DNA from 4 places in the Paenibacillus andongensis genome. Region 1 is predicted to be linked to each of the others. Evidence: riboswitches for the same ligand, from Rfam matches in the RefSeq annotation. Region 1 holds a riboswitch; each other region holds the start of a gene.
What was found. A riboswitch is a leader RNA that binds a small molecule or an ion and turns the genes downstream of it on or off. The one in region 1 is predicted to bind cyclic di-GMP.

Region 1 (4,854 bases):
ACCGATCCGCCTATAATGCTGTAGATTCCTACGTCTTCTACCGTCCCACTATATTCGGTCTGGTATGTATCCTGTGTAACCGTGTTTGAAACGTCCCATTGAACCGTCGAATAATCTGCCATGGCTGGGTACAGTGTGTATACCTTGTTTTGTATGATAAAAGCAGCATTAATATCCTCTACATTTCCCGGCTCAGTATCCGGTTCTCCACCTGTCGGCTTCCCAGGAGGTACACCTCCTCCCGGGCTGTCCTCATTCGGAACAGGAGATATGTTCGTTGATCCAGGTGTAGTAACCGGAGAGTTTCCTGTAACTTCCTTACCGCCAATTACGACGAGTTTTACCAGATCGCCAAGTGTATATTTCTTTACAATTTGCTCAAAGCTTACGCCTTCCACCTTAATCACCGCATTAAGTATCGAGCCTTCTCCCGTCACTTTCGCGGCTGATTGTAAAATGATCTGCTCCAATATGGCATTGCCCAGCATCTTGATTCCTGAGCCTTCCGAACCTGCTTGCGTTTCAAGCAAGGTGACAACGGATTGACTGGAAACCTCGACAGTTACCGTCGACTTCAGGTCAACTTTCACAAATGTACCTACTAACTGAACGACATCATTCACAGTCGTTCCTTGCACGGAAACAGATTGGAAGCCCTCGTTTCCTTGCTCTTGTTCTAATTTCGCACCCGATTTGATAATGGTATCGCTTATTATCGTAGAGCCTTTAGTAAAAACTCTGACTCTGCCGAAGTCCTTTTGAACCACCATCTGATTGAGGGTTGAATCTTGAATTTCAATGCTGTTTTCTCCGCCCCCATTCACAATCGTTCTTCCCTTTACTGTCACGTGATCAAGGAACACTTCCCCCTCCCCTATCCCCGCTGCCAAGATGAGATCGCCTTTGATCACAGCATTTTTTATAGTGACACCGCCGCTGTTGACCGTCATATTCCCTTCAACATCAGCTTTTGGAGTATAAGTTCCAGGCTTATGGATCAAATGCCCTACGGCATTATCTAGCATCACTACGGCTTCTGCTCTTGTAATGGATTTCTGAGGACGGAAGCTCTGATCAGGATATCCTTTAAGATAACCCTCCGAGGCGACTGCTTTTATGTAAGGCTTGCTCCAGTCAGACATTTGCTGCTCATCGAGAAACGTTCGCGTATCACTCTTTGGTAACACGTCTTTTAATTGTATAAGTTGATAGATGATTTTGGCAGCCTGTTCTCTGCTAATCGGTTGATCTGGACGAAAGGAGCCGTCATCGAACCCGGAAATATAGCCGGCATATTTTGCTTTGGCCACATCGTTATAGAACCATTTTTCCAGAGAAACATCTTTGAAGGTTTGGTCATCTTTATGGAGATACCCAAATGCCTTGTTGACAAGTAATATGAATTCCGCCCTGGTAATGACTTTATCGGGTTGAAAGGTTTGATCGGCATAGCCCGAAATCAATCCATTTCCGATCCATTCGTTTATGGCATCCTCTGCCCAATACCCATTAATGTCACGTAATGCTGGTTGGTTTTCTGCTTGCGCTAAACCTGAGAAAGATACGATTTGAACGGTCAAAAACATAACAATAAATACAATTTTCCCCAGCAACCTTGCCAACATATAATCTTCCTCTCTATTACTTTGATATAAAGGCAATAAAAAAAGCCACTCCAAAAGGAATGTAGGCGGCCCGGCTGTCGTACAAGGAATGCCCTTGCTTAGACCCGTGGCTTTGCGTCTCCGCCTTTCGGACGGATTTGCCGTTTCTTATTCTCGGAATGACTCTAGGACCTATCGAATAGTTCTAATTGCCTAGCAACAATTATATACTTAATTAATTTAATAGGAAACAAATATTTTCCATTTTCGACAAATTATTTTTAAATTCCATTTTGAAATACTTACGACTGAATCCCAAACCGGGTAGTACTATAGCGAGGTAATTGGGATGTTCTTCCCCATCCCCTTCGTGAGAACTATAAGCGGAACAAATAAATCTTTCAAATAAGTATTAGACTATATGTCGTATATTGTAGAATTAACACAAATACCATATAATGGTTAAGGGTAGCATACCTGTTTAAGCCAATACAATAAGATCAAAGGCACATTCGCGCGAAAGCCGGAGTCGCAAAGCTACGGGTCTACGTCCCCTTCGGGATATGATAGCCGGGTCGCTCTATAGTTTGGCTTTTTTGCATGCACGGAATTTATAGGGTTTTAATAAAAAAAGGGGGGGTATTTCAACGTGAAGTTTAAAAAAATTGCGTTAGGGGCACTTGCGCTCATGCTGGCGTTTGGCTCGCTGTCCTTCTTGCCGGAAGTGCATGTAAGTGCTGCAACATTCACCAAAAAGGATAACTCAACAGACTACTCGGTACCTGAGTTTCCGATCATTACCGATTCCAAGATGGTTTGGATGGGAGATGACGAGAACAAATTCTATCAAGTGTTCGCCCGGGATTTGTATAGCGGCGAATTAAAACAACTAACCGAGACCCAGACCTACAAAGCAAAATTATCGGCAGCGAATAATTATGCCATATATCTGGATAGTCAAAAAATTATTATAATGGTTAATCTTCAAACCGGCGAATCTACCCAAGCAGATGTCAAGCCGGGCTATTATGAAGATCTTCAAACGGACGGCGAATACATAGTCTACAAAGATAAATCTACAAGCACTCTTAATGTGTACAATATGACAACTAAGGAAACAAATATCATTGGAAAAGGTCAAGATGCTACTTTGGCGAACGGCCAAGTCGCCTATTATGGTTCTTCGGAGAATAGGCTTAAGCTTTACGACATTGCAAGCAAGACTTTACGAGTTCTGTGGGATAAAAATGATGGCAGTTTATACAACAGTCATCCAGTCGCATTCAACGGCAAATACGTCGTATGGATTCAACAGCCCTACAATCAACTAAAATTTCAATTGAGAATGATCGACGTTACTCAACCGGATTCACTACCTAGTGTACTTAGCCTATTTGACAAGGTAGCTATCCCTCTCGATATTTTCGTAAGTAAGGAAATTGCGGCATGGACTGTTGAGAAAGATGGACATAAAGTGGTGATGGCAGCAAACTTGCAAAACAAGCAAGCCGATGTAGCAGCCGATCAAGGCGAGAAGCTATTGGGTGTTACCGGAAGCACAATTATTTTGAAAAACGTGGATAACAATCTGATTCTTCGAACCCTTCAATCTACAGGTGAAGGTAACGCCATTCAGGATACACTAGTTTCAGCTGTCCCTTATGCAGATAAAATACCTGAACAAGTGACGGGTTTCTTCGGCGGAAGCAGTCCGAGCAGCGTGCACGAGTTGGCGACTTCCGATCGCGCGGTTATTTTATCCTCTCCGTTCGAGAATCCGTTTTCCTATAAAGGGGGCGATTATACAAGCATTCGGTATACAGTGGAAGGTCCGAAACTGGAACTGACCAAAGCTCTTCAACCGGAACAGAAAATGGTGAGCCTCCCATGGTCGGTCGACGTACAAGAAGCATTCGATTACCATGTCCTAAAAATGGCCTATATGCCATCTCGTGTCCCTTCCGATCAGCTTAGCAAGCTGGGAATTTATAAACTCGTTGAGGGCAAATGGATCTATGCAGGGGGGATTATCGAGGAAAAAAATCAACTTCTTCGTACCCAAATTCATAGCGGCGGGGTTTACGCAGTGCTTTATCAAGATATGAATGCAGCTTCCCTCCGGGACTATTGGATGCGGAAAACCATTACGCAAGTGAACGCAGACAAACCTATTCGTGTTTATCTTGACGGAGAGGAAGTAATCTTCCACGAACAGCCTCAACTTAAGGACAGTTCTACAACGGTTGAGTTTCGACCTATTTTCGAAAAGCTGGGTTTGCAAGTAAATTGGGACGAAGCATCCCAAACGGTTACAGGCAGCAAAGAGGGAACGTCGATTAGTCTCACATTAGGACAGTCGCAAGCAACCGTTAATGAAAAGACATCCGAACTGCCAACAGCCCCTTACCTTCAAAAGGGGTACACGTTCGTCCCTCTTAGATTGGTTGGTGAAGCTTCCGGTCGAAAAGTGGTGTGGGATGCGAACCTCAAAGCCGTATATCTCTATGACCCTGCAACGGAAGGCAAGCTGTACGACAAAGCCGGCAACTTGCTTTATGAAGGTCAGCTTAAAGACGGGCATATGTACGGAAAAGGGAAGCTCTATCACGAAGATGGCACAATCTGGTACGATGCCGAGTTCATTAATGATAATGTTGTGGGCTGGGGAACCATTTATTTTAATGGAGAACTTATGGGTAGAGACCGGACTGGTGACGTTCTGATTGGACAATTCAAGAACGGGATTCCAGACGGATATGTGACAAGTATTAAAGATAACGGCAAACTAATTTATGAGGGTTACGAGGTTCAAGGAAGATTCAATGGCAAGGGAAAGTATTATGAAGATGGCAAACTCGATTTTGAAGGCGAGTTTAAAGACGGTCAGCCTGTACACTCAAATTAATGATTACGACGAAGCCGTTGGAATTATTGGGAAATGGCTGATTAATTTTCATTCAAAATAAGAACTGCTAACATTATGGTAAAAAAACGCCCTTTCAGCACCTTTGCTGGGGGCGTTTTTGATCTGTAACTGTTGTCCCGGTTGACCCTTAACCTATTAAATTGCTTATCAATTTAAACATTCTCTCTATCTAGCAAATAAACTTTCACGTTCTTTTTCACGCCAAAATCCTGAGCCTCATTCAAATCATTCATGAACACATCAATTCTAGAACCGCGAATAGCCGAACCGATATCCTCCGCTTTACGAATGCCGATACCTTCAATGAACACCGTTGAACCTAGA
Region 2 (4,854 bases), 360 kb from region 1:
GCCTACTTGAAACGTAGGACTCGGAAAGTTTAACACGACATTATAGGTGACTTCCTGTCCAGCATTTAATGTAGGAAGACTCCAGTAGACATTGCCGTACACGGAACTATAAACCCCGCCGCCAGTGGCTGAAACAAATGTAGAGCCGACAGGCAGAGTGTCGTAAATTCCAACGTTTTGAATATTTGCGCCACCAAGTGCGCTGTTCCCTTTTAGCTTAACCTGATAGGTGACATCACTGTTCAAAACAGGATCAACCGTAGGGAGGATTTTGGTTTTAGATATCGACCAGTTATCAGGATTCAGAGTTGCCGTAACTACTTGTGCAGTTGACGAAACCGAGCCGCTATTATCAGCTTTAGCTGTTGCGGTATTCTGCGCGGTGTCTCCTTGCTGAGTTACCCCTGACTTGAATTTGGTCTTCAGCTTAAGCACGCCCGTTGTACCAGCAGGTAGCGGGTTATCCATGACGAATTTAACTGTACCAGGAGTACTTAAATCGACATGATCGACATCAGCCGAGGTGTCGACGCCTACGTAGTCCAATGTATTTGGCAAAACGTCAGTGATGACCATATTCACGGCATCTTCCGTCGTACTCGGATTCGCATACTTGATCGTATACGTGATCGTTTCCCCAGGTACTGCTGATGTTTTATCTACTGTTTTTTCCAAAGACAAAGAAATAGCGGCAGACGCAACAAAATTGTAATAAGGTAATACCGCCAATGATAAAGCCATAAGCAAGAACAGCACTCTTTTAGGCAAATGCAAGAGGGTTCTGCTTCTTTTCAAACCCAATAAATGTTCCATACATTGCTCCCCCATAATCAGATAACATGAGCTGGCAATGTATTTTATTTTCAAAATATTCCAACTGCATGTCTCTTAAACAACTGTAAATCCTGATTCTTCTTCCTGGCATAAGAAATAAGTGCTATTGTTTCTGCGTTAATCTATGTATGAGGACGAACAATCCTGTAATCAGAGTAAGAAATGCCTGTGTAGTCGTGGAGATTGCTCTATTTGTCCTTCACCTCCTCGGAAAAATGATAAACTTTTACCAGTTAATGACTATAAAACGAACTATGCCAAAAAAAGAATTCTTTTTATTACACCAAATAAGACTGAACAAATTCTGAACAATTTCTTGCAAAAACGACAAAATTCTATGTTACCGAATCATTATTTGCTGTAACACCTGCTGGAAAGATAAGAAAGGAATTTACTCAAATATCTAGAATAGAAATAGGCATATTCTTAACGGAAACTTTTTCGGAATGATTGTGGTTGTATGAGATCCAAGAGAAAGGTGGTACCGCTGGTGATTAGAAAAAAGCTATCACTGTTAGTTATCGTTCTTGGGATTATCCTTTTTCTTTATCCAACGCTAAACGATCGTTATGAGAGCTATCAGCAGAACAAAATTTTGAAACAATGGCAGGAAAATCTGCAGAACATGGATCAGACAGCTTCTGACATCGAGGAGGAGACAGATACGGTGTTGGTCGTGCCTTCTTCCAGTCCCGATGTGGAAGCTCTGCCGTCAAGCGGCCAGCCAACTAGCCAGCCAAGCCCCTTGGCCGCGGAAATGAAAATGACACCGAAGCCATTAACTTTGCCGCAGAAGAATATAGAGGGTGTCCTCACTATTGATAAAATTGATTTGAAGCTCCCTATTCTGACAGATGCAACCGTGAATAATTTGAAGATTTCCGTTGCCAGTATCGCCAAAACGGGCAAAGCAGGAGCTGTTGGTAATTATGCGATTGCTGGTCATCGAAACCTGACCTACGGGAAAAATTTTAATCGATTAGATGAAGTCACCGAAGGGGATTTCATAGAAGTGAATACAGGGAGTAAAACGTATATCTACAAGGTAGTGGACAAACTGTATGTCCTCCCAGAGGATGTCTGGGTGCTGAAGGGCAACGGCAAAGATCGGGAGATTACGCTAATAACTTGCCATCCTATGGAAAATCCGACTCACCGTATTGCGATTAAGGGAATTATGGTGCAGTCTAAGGAATAAAATGTAATATTTTGTCTATTCAGAGAGACAAGCCTATGTTAAGATTGCACTATCACTATAGTGATTATAGGGATTCGGTGCGTTCCTCCGATAAAGGCAAATCTAGCGAAAACTAGAGACGCAAAACTAAAGGGCCTTCCTTAGCCGAACTAAGTTGGCAGCCAGTTACCGAAAGGGGATTTTTTGTGCTTAAGAAACCATTTATACCAGTGATCCTAGCAGTATTTCTGTTTACTTTCGCTCCGCAAGGGATATTTGCAGCTTCCAATCCATCCATGATAGATAAAGAGGCTCTGAATAAAGGAATTATATCGGTTCATTATTCAAAAGATAAAAACACCAAAGTTCTCGTTCGAATAATGAGAGAAAATATCAAATATGACTACACCTTCGAAGAAGGGGATCAGTACCCTTTGCAGCTGGGAAACGGACCGTATAAAGTGCTGATTGGCGAGTCCATAGGAGCTAATAAATATAAAGTTGTTGCGCAAGAACAAATAGATTTAGAAATGGAAGACGAGAATGCCGTATTTCTGCAGTCCATTCCGTTGATCGATTGGAACGATGAATCGAAGGCGGTCGTTGAAGCTAAGCAATTAGTTGGAGATAAAGACAAAGATATCGACAAAATAAGGGCCATTTATGGATATATCACGACACATTTTCAGTATGATTATGAGAAGGCCCAAACTGTAGCAGATAGTTACGTGCCTAATCTGGATACGGCCTACGAAGCGTCGGGCGGAATTTGTTATGACTTTGCAGCTACTTTTGCGGCAATGGCAAGAAGCGAGGGAATTCCAACACGTCTGGTTATGGGATATGAAAGCCATGCGCCAAATACTTATCATGCGTGGAATCAAGTTTTCCTAAAGGAAAGTAAGGAATGGGTGACGATCGACACCACGTATGACGCTATACATATACAAGCTGGTGAAACAATAGATATTATAAAAAACGATCATAATTATCAAATTTCCAAAATATATTAGAAGAAATGATGAAACCTGTACTCAACGGAGTACAGGTTTTTTTGTGCTTCCCATGTGAAAAACAATAAATTCCAATATTTACAATACATCTTGTATCATATATCATTGATAATGATACATTTTGTTTCAAAGTCATAGGAGGTAGCACACATAAATAATCTCTATAAACATTGATCCATGAATGGAGGTATGAAATGATGTTGAAGAAAAAAACGAGTGCACTGCTGATTACTTTATTAATTTTTATGCAGAGTATTTACGGGATTGGCTTTATTACTAAGGCCAGTGCGAACACGATTTCAAACAATATTCTTGACAGCGTGACGATGGCTGTATATGACAGCGCAGGTCAAGTCGTGACCGGCAATGTTTATGAGCCAAACTCCACAGTGCAGCTAGACTATACATGGTCGCTGCCAAACGGTCATGGGTACCATAGTGGTGATACGTTTACATTCACTCTGCCGCAGCAATTTTTGCTTTTCAACAATATCAGCGGTGGTTTGGTCATGGGGCAGAATCAGTTAGGGACTTTCCATGTTGATCAAGCTAGTCATCAAGTGCTGATCACCTTTAACAACTACATCGAAAGCCATGACAATATACATGGTACGCTCACTTTCCGAACACAGTTAGATATAAGTAAACTTACGGAAAGCACAACGGTAACGATTACAATTCCGATTCAATCTGGTGATCAGATTTTCACTCTTCATCTTAGACCTTCGGTCACTTCCACAATCGAAAAAAGAGGCGTACCCTCTGGATTTAACCCGAAAGATATTCATTGGACCGTCGATGTGAATAAGACGCTGGATTCTGTTGAGAACGCAGAGATGACGGACCCAATCCCAGCAGGTCTATCTGTTCCTGTTACGGTAGCCGTCTATGAGTTAGGGGTCAAATTAGATGGAAGTGTCGTACAAGGGGCGTTGGTGGATGGCAGTAAATATATAGTAAATATAACAGGAGCCAATCTTTCTGTTCGATTCACGGAATCTCCTATTCATATGGCTTATCGCATTCAATATACGACGCCAATAACCGATTTTGACAAAGCAACCTTTGTGAATACGGCAACGTTCGGGGGAAGTAATAAAAACCCTGTTCAGGCCTCTGCGACAGTCCATGTAACGCGTGGCAGCTCTTTAGATAAAATAGCCGAAAGCTATAGTCCCATTACGCAGATTATTAATTGGGGAATCAAATATAATTATAATGAGAGGACAATTGCCCAGTCAGCAGCATTCCTAAAAGATTTATTCAATGATACACAAGAAATAGTTGCAGGATCCCTTCATATTTATCCCGTAACGTTTAATTCAAGTGGTAATGAGACACTGGGAAGTGAATTGCCGAGTGGGGAGTATACCGTGACAACGGAAGCAGCTGCTGGCAAGAAAGGATTTAAACTGCAATTTAATCATAGTGTTTCTTCGGCATTTAAAATTAATTATCAGACCAAGGCAAGTAATCCGGTTTTGAAAAATGCGATCATAACGAATAGCGTTACGTCCGGCAGCGGAGAAAGTGATTCCGCATCACGGCCTATTGAACAGGGGGCTGTTTACAAGTATCCTGGAACCGCAGATTACACGGCCAAAACCGTATCTTGGCTTATTATCATGAACAGAGACAGTCAGATAATGAAGAATATGATTGTGACCGATACTTTTTCAAATAAAGGATTGCGTGTTATACCCAGTTCGATAGTTATTAAAAAAGGAAACGCGGTCTTACCGTCGACGGATTATATTCTCAATAGTGTCGAAGATGAAGGGTTCACAGTGAAATTCAAGAATACGATCTCAGAACCTATTTCGATTACTT
Region 3 (4,854 bases), 2.6 Mb from region 1:
TACTGTAACCACCGATAACGGAGCATGTCACATGCCCAATACAGGCAATCGGGGATCTATCCTCCTATAAAGTAGAATCCAGCTGCTATATCTGCCAACCCAACGCTTGCCATCTTTTAGAGTAACTAGTACCCCCAGCTTCAACGAATGGTGATATCACTTACGCCGGAACCCCCATCTTAACAAAGTAGATAATCTCGCCTTCCACAGCCTTGTAATTTGATGCAAAAAGTGCAGGTAATTTCTGCTCAAACTAGCTGTTGCTAGGCAGAAGCTGCAAAAACTACATCTAAATCTACCACTTCAGGCTAAAAAGCCGGATTCGCTTTAAATTTGATGTACAAAATGCATGATAACTCTCCCAATAAGCCGCTTTTAACAAATTTAGATGTACATTTTGCATCCATGCTTGTCGAGAACCAACCTGAACCCCGCCATCCTGACACGATCCCGCGCGCCACATTCGAAATTTAGAACAAATTGAAGACACATATCGTCATTTTTCGTGTATAATTGGAATTCGGTGTCGATTTCTTTGACCCACGGTAAATTAAGCGGCGATAGGAGTCCTTTTAAATGAATCGGTTACGTGGTTTTCTAAGTTCTTATCATCCTATTGTACATACGTTAATTCTTGGAACCGTTATGGCTCGGGCAGCATCCTCCATGAGTTTGCCTTTTCTCGCGATTTATTTAGCTAGACATACGTCGATGAGCGCGGTGATGATCGGAATTGTCATCGGAATGGGTTCTTTGGCTGGAACCGTAGGCGGCTTTATTGGGGGCACCTTATCGGACCGATTCGGTAGGCGCATTATTATGCTGGCTGCGCTTTTTGGCTGGGCATTCGTGTTCTTAGGCTTCGGCATAGTTAAATTACCAATCCTTTTTATGCTGCTAAATATGCTGAACGGCTTGTGCCGGTCATTTTATGAGCCTGTATCTCAGGCGTTGATGGCCGATCTCACAGAACCTGCGAAGAGACTTAAGGTGTTTTCGATGCGGTATATGGCTATCAATGTAGGAGTTGCTGTCGGACCACTTTTGGGTGCCTTTTTCGCTACGATGAACGGTGCGCTGCCTTTTCTTATTACAGGAACCATTTATTTTATTTATGCGGTCACCCTTTATGCACTGCTCATCGTTTTTGGCATCAAGAAAATCGAGGGTGAGAAGAAATCTTCAGTTACCTTTGTTTCTGCTTTGCGAGTGATTCGCAGTGATGTTACTTTTCGATTGTATATCCTTGGCGGTATTATTGGAGCTATCGGCTACTCACAGGTGATGGTGACACTTTCGCAATATTTGGAGCATAGTTTTGTGGATGGTGTGAAAATGTTTGCGATCTTAATGAGTGTGAACGCGATTGTGGTTATCGCCATGCAGATTCCACTTACTCGTTGGGCTGAGAAGTACACGCCACTTGCTGCAATAATAGTTGGTAACCTAATGTTTGCGTTAGGGGATGTTGGCTTTGCATTTTCCCACTCGCTGGTATGGCTTATTATTTCGATGGGTATTTTCACCTTTGGCGAGATTTTAAATTATCCTGCTGCTAATATGTTGATTGACAAATTAGCTCCCGAGCATATGCGTGGCACGTATTTTGGTGCTCAAACACTAACGAACATAGGCCACTTTATTGGACCTTGGGTTGGTGGGTTCTTGTTAGTGTCTTATGGTGGAAATACGTTGTATGTTCTTATGGCCGTTCTTACGATTACCGGGTCCTTTTTTTATTGGAGAGGCTCTATTCGTCAAATAATGTTAAAAAATACGTCGAAAAAAGAATTTTTTTGAAAAATATTGCAAAATTAGTTCTTAGGAACTATTCGATTTCAAAACGAGTTCCCGTATCCTTGAGAGAGTAGATATTTATTACTTAGCTCTTCAGATAGTTAGAAAGACATCTCGACAAAGGCAAAGCTGGCGAAAGCCAGTGACGCAAAGCTAAAGGGGCTTCCTTGTCCTAAAACCGGACTCGCAGCCAGCCAGCCGCCGAACGATTGGGTATCAACATCAGAACCCCTCCGATCGGTTCACTATGGTGGGGTTTTTCTCTCTGTCATAACAAATTTATGTAAAAATAAAAGGAGGATCCAGCAGCATGCAATCTGAAGGAATACTACAAGAAGAACAAAAAGTGACTTCGTTATGTGGTAACCATGTTGCCCGTTTGGTACCTTCCACGGATGGACCGAAGCTCATGATTAATCGGGAAGAGTACGCGTTAAATGAAGCTTGTTGGGATGTTGAAATGTTTCATGGGAGAAACAACAGCATCTTGATTTTTTACTGGAAAGGCGAAGTTAAACTTTCGGTTAAAATGCCGCCGATGTCGCAAATTGAAGCATTTTTGACAAGGCTCTATCAATGCTTATCATCCAAATTAAGAACGGTACAGCCTATCTAGGCGTATCGTTTTTTTTATTACCAGCTGTAAGGGTTATGTAAAGACAAAATCATTGTCACAAATTGACACTAGCTGATATAATGAATCTCATAGGTTTTAGTAGTGCTTAGGAACTATTATTAGGGGGATACATAGCATGAGATTAATCACACGTTCGGATTTTGATGGTTTAGTATGCGCGATGCTTTTCAAAAAGTTAAACATGGTAGATGAGATGAAATTTGTCCATCCCAAAGATATGCAGGACGGTTTGATTGAGGTTTCAGAAAACGATATTTTGGCCAATGTCCCTTATGTAGCGGGTTGTGGCTTGTGGTTCGATCATCATTCCAGTGAACTTGAGCGGATGGGGGAGAAGGTTGAATTCAAAGGAGAAACCCGTATCGCGCCAAGTGCGGCACGTGTTGTTTATGATTACTATGGAGGGCGAGAGACCTTCGGAGATATCGACGATATTATGCGCGGGGTGGATAAAGCGGATTCGGCGCAGTTCAGCAAAGAAGATATTTTGAATCCGAGCGGATGGGATTTATTATCTTTTATCATGGATGCTCGAACGGGTTTAGGGCGTTATCGCGATTATCGGATCAGTAACTATCAATTGATGGAAGATCTCGTGGAGCACTGTGCAACAATGTCCGTTCATGAGATTATGGAATTGCCAGATGTGAAAGAGCGCGTGGCGCGGTATTTCGAATTAGATGCCTTATATCGTGATATGCTTCAAACCTATACGCGGACGGAAGGCAATGTTATTATTACCGACCTTCGTGATGTGGAAACCATCTATCCAGGGAACCGTTTCATGGTGTATGCCCTGTATCCAGAGCAAAATATCTCGATTTGGGTCATCGATGGCCGAAATAAACAAAACTGCGTCTTTGCTTGTGGACACAGCATTGTGAATCGCACATCGAAAACGAATATTGGTAACTTGATGCTTCAAAATGGTGGAGGCGGTCATCATGCAGCAGGTACTTGCCAAGTTGACTATGTGAACGCTGAGGAAGTTTTGAAGAAAATTGTTGAAACGATGCGAACAGACGGATAAAATGAATGAAACGGACCGCAGGATGGGGAGTTCCCGGAATGCGGTTTTTCACGAAATGGGGACAGGAGGGAATGGAGTGGAGTTAGCACAAATTCATCATGTGGCAATCATTAGCTCAAATTATGAGCGATCGAAACACTTCTATGTCGATTTACTTGGATTAACGGTCATACACGAAACATATCGTGCAGAACGTGACTCCTATAAGTTGGATTTGCGCATCGGGAAGACCGAACAGCAGATCGAGTTATTTTCATTTCCGAACCCTCCGCTGCGAGTTAACCAGCCTGAGGCAAGGGGCCTTAGGCATTTGGCTTTTGTTGTGCCGAATATGGAACAAAGCGTTAAAGAACTTGAGAGCAAGGGGATTGCGGTAGAACCGGTGCGGATTGATCCTATTACCGGTGACCAATATACTTTTTTTGCAGATCCGGATGGGCTGCCCTTGGAGTTGGTGGAACATGCCAAATGATCGTCAAGAAAGGACTGAACAGGAGCCGAAGCTGCGGTTTGCCAAAGGCTGCTTATGGAGTATTCTTGTGTCCATTCCCCTATGGGCATTATTGATTTGGTTTTTGTTTATAAAATAAAATCCCTCACTAGCTTGATCTGACCGCTGCATACATGCAGCTAGGTCGGATGAGCCGTTGAGGGATTTTTATTTACTTGTCCGTTGAAAAAGTCTGCGGGATTTTTGTTGTAAATGCAATAAAAATGAAGTACTATTTTCTTACGACATTTTAAAAATACATGATTAGCGGAGTTGCAAATATGAAGGAAATTCTACGTGAGGTTGGAATGATTGCAAGGTCTTTGGATTCGATAAGTAATATAGAATTTAAAAAATATGACCTTACAAAAGGACAGTACTTGTACCTCGTGCGAATATGTGAAAATCCAGGAATTATTCAAGAAAAGTTAGCTGAAATGATCAAGGTAGATCGAACAACAGCAGCTCGGGCTATAAAGAAACTTGAGATTAATGGATTTATTGAAAAGAATGATGATCCATATAACCAAAAAATTAAAAAACTATTTCCTACAGAGAAAGGGAAGAATGTTTACCCTTTAATAAAAAGGGAAAACGATTATTCCAATAGGGTCGCACTATCTGGGTTCTCCGAAAGTGAAGTAGAAACCATGTTTAACTTGCTGCAAAGAGTCAGAAAAAATGTAGAAAAAGACTGGGAGTTTGTAAAAAAAGGAAACAAGAGAAATTATTGATTTATGAAAAGGTGGACAAATAAAATGACAATACTTATAAAAAAGTGCATGTTTGAAGATTTAGGCTTACTTCAAGAAATTAGTGTTGAAACATTTAATGAGACATTTCAGAATCAAAATTCACCTGAAAATATGAAAGCCTATTTGGAAAGAGCATTTAACTTAA
Region 4 (4,854 bases), 3.5 Mb from region 1:
TTTTTGGTACACGTTTAGCGCACTAACAATGCTTGGTCTTGCCTATGGTTTGATCTTCACCATTACTACAATCGGTTCACAGCAGCTTGTAGAAGCGCACCAGAAGGGGATTTCCACTTCACTGCAACTCTTTGCACGGAATATTGGGACAGCGGTCAGCGTAACGATTATGGGGGCAATCCTTACTAAATCCATCATCTTTTATACGGGTATTCATGGTATGTTCGTGTTTGGACTTGTGGCAAGCTTACTTTCATTAGCCATGCCGTTTGCTATTCGTTCAGTGTCCAATCTGAAAAGCCAGAAGGCGAAGTAGTCTACGTCTTCTGGCTTTATTCATAAAGCACCAGCATTTGCATCATGGATAACAAAACTCGTTTCAAATAGCTGGGCAGTAAGTGGAACTGAGAATAAATATCCTTGGATATTTTGACAGCCACATTTCTCTAGAAAAGAGAGCTGTTCATTAGTTTCTACACCTACCGCAAGGACACTCAAGTTTAAACGATGTGACATGGCCATAATAGCTTCAATGATAGAAGATGAGGATGTGGCGGTGGAAATGTCTTGTACAATCGATTTATCAATTTTCAACGTATCGACAGGAGATTTATGTAAATAACTTAATGAAGAATAACCAACTCCAAAATCATTGACAGTGATTTTAACCCCCTCGCGCTTTAAAGCATAAAGCTTTTCCATGATGCTGAGGCTATTATGCATTGATACGCTTTCGGTAATTTCAATTTCTAAGTACTGTGTTTCTAGCTCATTTTGATGCAGAATATCGAGAATCATTGTCACCAAATCTTCTTGATGAAACTGGACAGTAGAGACATTGACTGCAATAGGAACAGGCTCCATCCCCGCAGCTTGCCATTTTTTCATTTGTAAGCAGGCTGTTTGTAAAACCCATTTCCCTATGGCAATAATTTGTCCGGATTCCTCAGCAATTGGAACAAATTCCTTCGGCGAGACGCTTCCTAACTCATGGCTTTCCCACCGTAGTAAAGCTTCTACCCCGATTATTTTTCCGGTAGGAAGATGGAATTTGGGCTGGTACATCAGATAGAGCTCATTATGTTCGATGGCCGTTCGGAGGGATTGTTCACATGTACTTCTCCTCGAAAAAATGACACTCATTTCCTGTTCATAAAACTGATAATGGTTTCCTCCACGTTCTTTGGCCAGATACATCGCTTGATCGGCATTTTTCAGTAAAACCTCCGGATCTTCTCCATCGATCGGATACAATGAGATACCAATACTGGTTGAAACAAAAACATTGCGTCCGTCTATTTGGAAAGGTGCTTCCAATTGCTGAATGATTTTCTCCGCTTGCACTGCTGCTGACATCCTATTTCCGAATGGGTACAGAATCACAAATTCATCGCCGCTGAGTCTAGAGACAATGCTTTGTGAAATTAAGTTTTCCGAGAGAAGTAGGGAGAACTTTTGCAAAACTAGATCTCCTAAGTGATGGCCTAAGGTGTCATTGATGAGTTTAAACCGATTTACATCAAGGAAGAGTAGAGCTAAGCTCTGATTATGTTTTTTGGCATTGCTTAACGCATCTTGGAAAAGCTGGTTGAATTGGTTGCGATTCGGCAAGCCTGTCAGCAAATCAAAGTAGGCTAGCTGATGTATCATTTCCTCGGACTTCTTTTTTTCAGTCAGATCACGTAGATAAGCTGTATAGATATCCTTTCCTTTATACGGAGTGTACGTAATCGTTATTTCCGCCGGAAATACACTGCCGTCCGATCGATATGCTTTTAATTCGATTCGCTTACCGATCATCGTTTCGTCTTTCGCCGTGAATAGCAGATTTAAGAAGGTGGTCTCCTGGCCATCTTTTTCAAAAAGAAAATCGATTAACGTAAGCCCTAGCGCTTCTTCTCGTTCGTAACCAAAGATGGCTTCTGCCGCAGGATTAAATGCAATGATTCTCCCACTTGTATTAAACATCATGATACAATCGATAGCAGACTCTAAAATAGAAGCTTGGAGTGCAGTTTTGTTAGTAAAAGATAAGTAAATAGCAGTTATTGAAATAATGAACGTTAGCAGCATGAGGTAAATAGGAAAATTATCTATTAGCATATGATGCATGAATCGACCTCATTTCGTATAAATAAAAAAGTCCATCCCGAATGAAAGGATGAACTCCTTGACTCGGTAACCTGTCGTCCATAGCATCCCAATTAGGGATGCCTTAGGTCATGGCTTTGCGTCGCATTGTTTCCAATGGTTTGCTTTTGACGATTCTATATATGTAGTTCAAAAGGCACTAGTTAATGATGTATTAAGCCTATATACCAGTTAATACGACTCATTATAATTAGTTAAAAATGACGTGTCTATAGCGGTAATTAGCGAATCATGTCGAATTCTACTAAAAATAATTTATAATACTAATTTCTCAAATTTTCTGTAGTTCTAGAGATGGATAGGTGAGGTTCAATGATGAAATCAAGCCAAGTTCGAGGCATTATTTTTGACATGGATAATACACTGCTGAGGTCTAGAATTAATTTCCAAATGATGAAAAAGCAAGTGGCGGACTACCTTATTGAACATGATCTATTGCCGGTTAGCTTTCCGTTTCAAGAACATACAACATCAACCATGATTGCGTATGTGAAAGCGAAGGGGATGCCTGAAGAGTCCTATACCGAAGTGATGAAAATGGTCGTTGAGCACGAACTAATCGGCATGGAGGGCGCAGGACTGGAGTCCGATGTTTCTGAGCTTTTGAATGTTTTAATGAAGGGTTATGTCCTGGTTATTGTGACAAACAATTCTTATAAGGCAGCGGTTCATGCGCTGGAAACGACTGGAATTCGTCCATACTTTGATTTGGTTATCGGAAGAGAGCAGATGGAAGACATGAAACCATCGCCTTCCGGATACTTAGCTGCAAAGCAGCATTTTCCACAAATTCTTGAGAGCGAATGGATATCCATCGGAGATTCGTGGATAGATGGCAGAGCATCCATAGATGCTGGGATCCCCTTTATCAGCTATGGGCCTAACGGGCACTTGATGGAGGAGAAGGGGATTACCCCTATAGCGAATATTGACAGCTTGCTTAAGTTGTTAGATTATGTGTAGATAATGATTAATGAAAGTAGTGAATGAAGATGTTAGTGAATGTGAAATCTCGACTAAACGAAAACGAAATACAAGAACTGCTTAGTTACAGTGTTTTTCCCGATCCAGAGGCGCTGCAGCCTGTTCTTGAGCGTTATGAAAATGATGCTAATCTGTGGTTATTTGGGTATGAATCCGAAGGTATCATGGTGGGCATCATCGGCTTTGAACTTAGTAATAATCAGGAGATGACGATCACTCATCTTGCCGTTGAACCGGAGAGCAGAGGGGTAGGCTTTGGGCGAGGGATTATCCTTGAAATTATTGAAGATATGAGTCCCATTCGAATCGTGGCTGAAACCGATGAAGAAAGTGTCCAGTTCTATAGAAATATTGGATTCGTTATTCGAAGCTTAGGGGAGAAATATCCCGGTGTAGAGCGTTTCTTATGTACGTATGAGGTAGAAGAAGCGGAAGAAGATTAATAATGTCGGGCCCGCTACTTTAGTGGAACTAGAATTCGTTATTTTTGGAAATTGAAATTGGAAAAAAGGATCTTAGTCGCGACTCGCGGCTCAGATCCTTTTTTTTGTGTTCCGATCAAGATCGGTAAGATTTCATTCGAGCCTTGGACGAAAGTAAGAGTCATGTTAGGAAGCTTTTCGCATATATTGTTGTAGATTATTAACTTTATACAAGTGCTTTGAAAGCGATTTCGATTCGTCATTTTAAGTGACGAAATTCACAATGCTGACAAGCCCAGATCCGTTAGCTGTCGAATGTGCAAGCAAGTTCCTAAGAAATAGGAGGGTGCAGAGATGCTGCATATTGTCGTTTGTATCAAGCAGGTACCTGACTCTAGAGAAATTCGCATTGACCCGAAAAATAATACGTTAATTCGCCAAGGTGTCCCAAGTATCGTGAACTTCTATGATATGCATGGGCTGGAAGAGGCGCTCCGTATTAAAGATGAACAAGGTGCGAGGATTACAGTGGTAACAATGGGGCCGCCACCTGCGGAGAAAGGGTTAAAGGAGTGCATCTCCCTTGGCGCTGACGATGCTGTATTAGTGACGGACCGCGGCTTCGCAGGTGCGGACACGCTGGCGACATCGTACGTTGTTGCCCGAACCATCCGTAAAATTGCCGAAACGTGGGGACCGGTGGACATCGTTTTTTGCGGCAAACAAACGCTGGACGGCGACACGGGGCAGGTTGGGCCTGGCGTCGCATGCCGATTGGATTTGGAACAGCTTACTTATGTAAACAAAGTTGCCAGTGTGGATGAAAAGCGGCGGAAAGTTCGTGTTCATCGGCTATTGGAAGATGGCATTGAAGTCGTTGAGACAAGCATGCCGGTGCTGATCACGGCGCTGAAGGAACTGAATAAGGTGAGACGAGCATCGCTGCCTGGCATGATTCGGGCTGCGCGTTATAAGCCGACGGTTTGGACGACAGCTGATTTCCCGGATCTTGAAAAAGCGAAAATCGGGCTAAAAGGCTCACCCACGATCGTTGCCAAAACATGGGTGCCGGAGGTAAGAGCGGTTAAAACGCATATGATCGCGTTTGATTCGCCAGAGGCAGCGGCTGCTCAGCTAGCTGATCAGCTCATGACGAAGGAGATGCAGACTTTGTTGGACTGGTCTTCGTGACAATAAAGCATGTGCACGACCTAAACTCAGAATCACCGGTACGGGAATGGAGGAAGTCACGATGTCAAATGAACAATCACTAGACCAGCCTGAAGTGTCGATGCCC

Region 2: another riboswitch for cyclic di-GMP. It lies ahead of NYR53_RS01140 (transglutaminase-like domain-containing protein); the one in region 1 lies ahead of NYR53_RS02860 (S-layer homology domain-containing protein).
Region 3: another riboswitch for cyclic di-GMP. It lies ahead of NYR53_RS25520 (hypothetical protein); the one in region 1 lies ahead of NYR53_RS02860 (S-layer homology domain-containing protein).
Region 4: another riboswitch for cyclic di-GMP. It lies ahead of NYR53_RS21760 (putative bifunctional diguanylate cyclase/phosphodiesterase); the one in region 1 lies ahead of NYR53_RS02860 (S-layer homology domain-containing protein).

Annotation. Positions count from the first base shown of each region.
Region 1 is NZ_CP104467.1:609,202-614,055, reverse strand. It holds gene NYR53_RS02860 (S-layer homology domain-containing protein) at 1-1,625, opposite strand, end outside; cyclic di-GMP riboswitch class I at 1,687-1,777, opposite strand; cyclic di-GMP riboswitch class I at 2,100-2,187, shown strand; gene NYR53_RS02855 (stalk domain-containing protein) at 2,254-4,509, shown strand; gene NYR53_RS02850 (3D domain-containing protein) at 4,683-4,854, opposite strand, start outside.
Region 2 is NZ_CP104467.1:251,631-256,484, forward strand. It holds gene NYR53_RS01130 (SdrD B-like domain-containing protein) at 1-813, opposite strand, end outside; gene NYR53_RS01135 (class D sortase) at 1,325-2,032, shown strand; cyclic di-GMP riboswitch class I at 2,118-2,205, shown strand; gene NYR53_RS01140 (transglutaminase-like domain-containing protein) at 2,218-3,024, shown strand; gene NYR53_RS01145 (collagen binding domain-containing protein) at 3,219-4,854, shown strand, end outside.
Region 3 is NZ_CP104467.1:5,689,684-5,694,537, reverse strand. It holds gene NYR53_RS25525 (MDR family MFS transporter) at 577-1,800, shown strand; cyclic di-GMP riboswitch class I at 1,910-2,003, shown strand; gene NYR53_RS25520 (hypothetical protein) at 2,108-2,413, shown strand; gene NYR53_RS25515 (exopolyphosphatase) at 2,550-3,464, shown strand; gene gloA2 (SMU1112c/YaeR family gloxylase I-like metalloprotein) at 3,541-3,936, shown strand; gene NYR53_RS25505 (hypothetical protein) at 3,926-4,054, shown strand; gene NYR53_RS25500 (MarR family winged helix-turn-helix transcriptional regulator) at 4,236-4,688, shown strand; gene paiA (spermidine/spermine N(1)-acetyltransferase) at 4,713-4,854, shown strand, end outside.
Region 4 is NZ_CP104467.1:4,744,149-4,749,002, reverse strand. It holds gene NYR53_RS21765 (MFS transporter) at 1-316, shown strand, start outside; gene NYR53_RS21760 (putative bifunctional diguanylate cyclase/phosphodiesterase) at 337-2,112, opposite strand; cyclic di-GMP riboswitch class I at 2,175-2,267, opposite strand; gene NYR53_RS21755 (HAD family hydrolase) at 2,464-3,114, shown strand; gene NYR53_RS21750 (GNAT family N-acetyltransferase) at 3,138-3,578, shown strand; gene NYR53_RS21745 (electron transfer flavoprotein subunit beta/FixA family protein) at 3,912-4,748, shown strand; gene NYR53_RS21740 (electron transfer flavoprotein subunit alpha/FixB family protein) at 4,810-4,854, shown strand, end outside.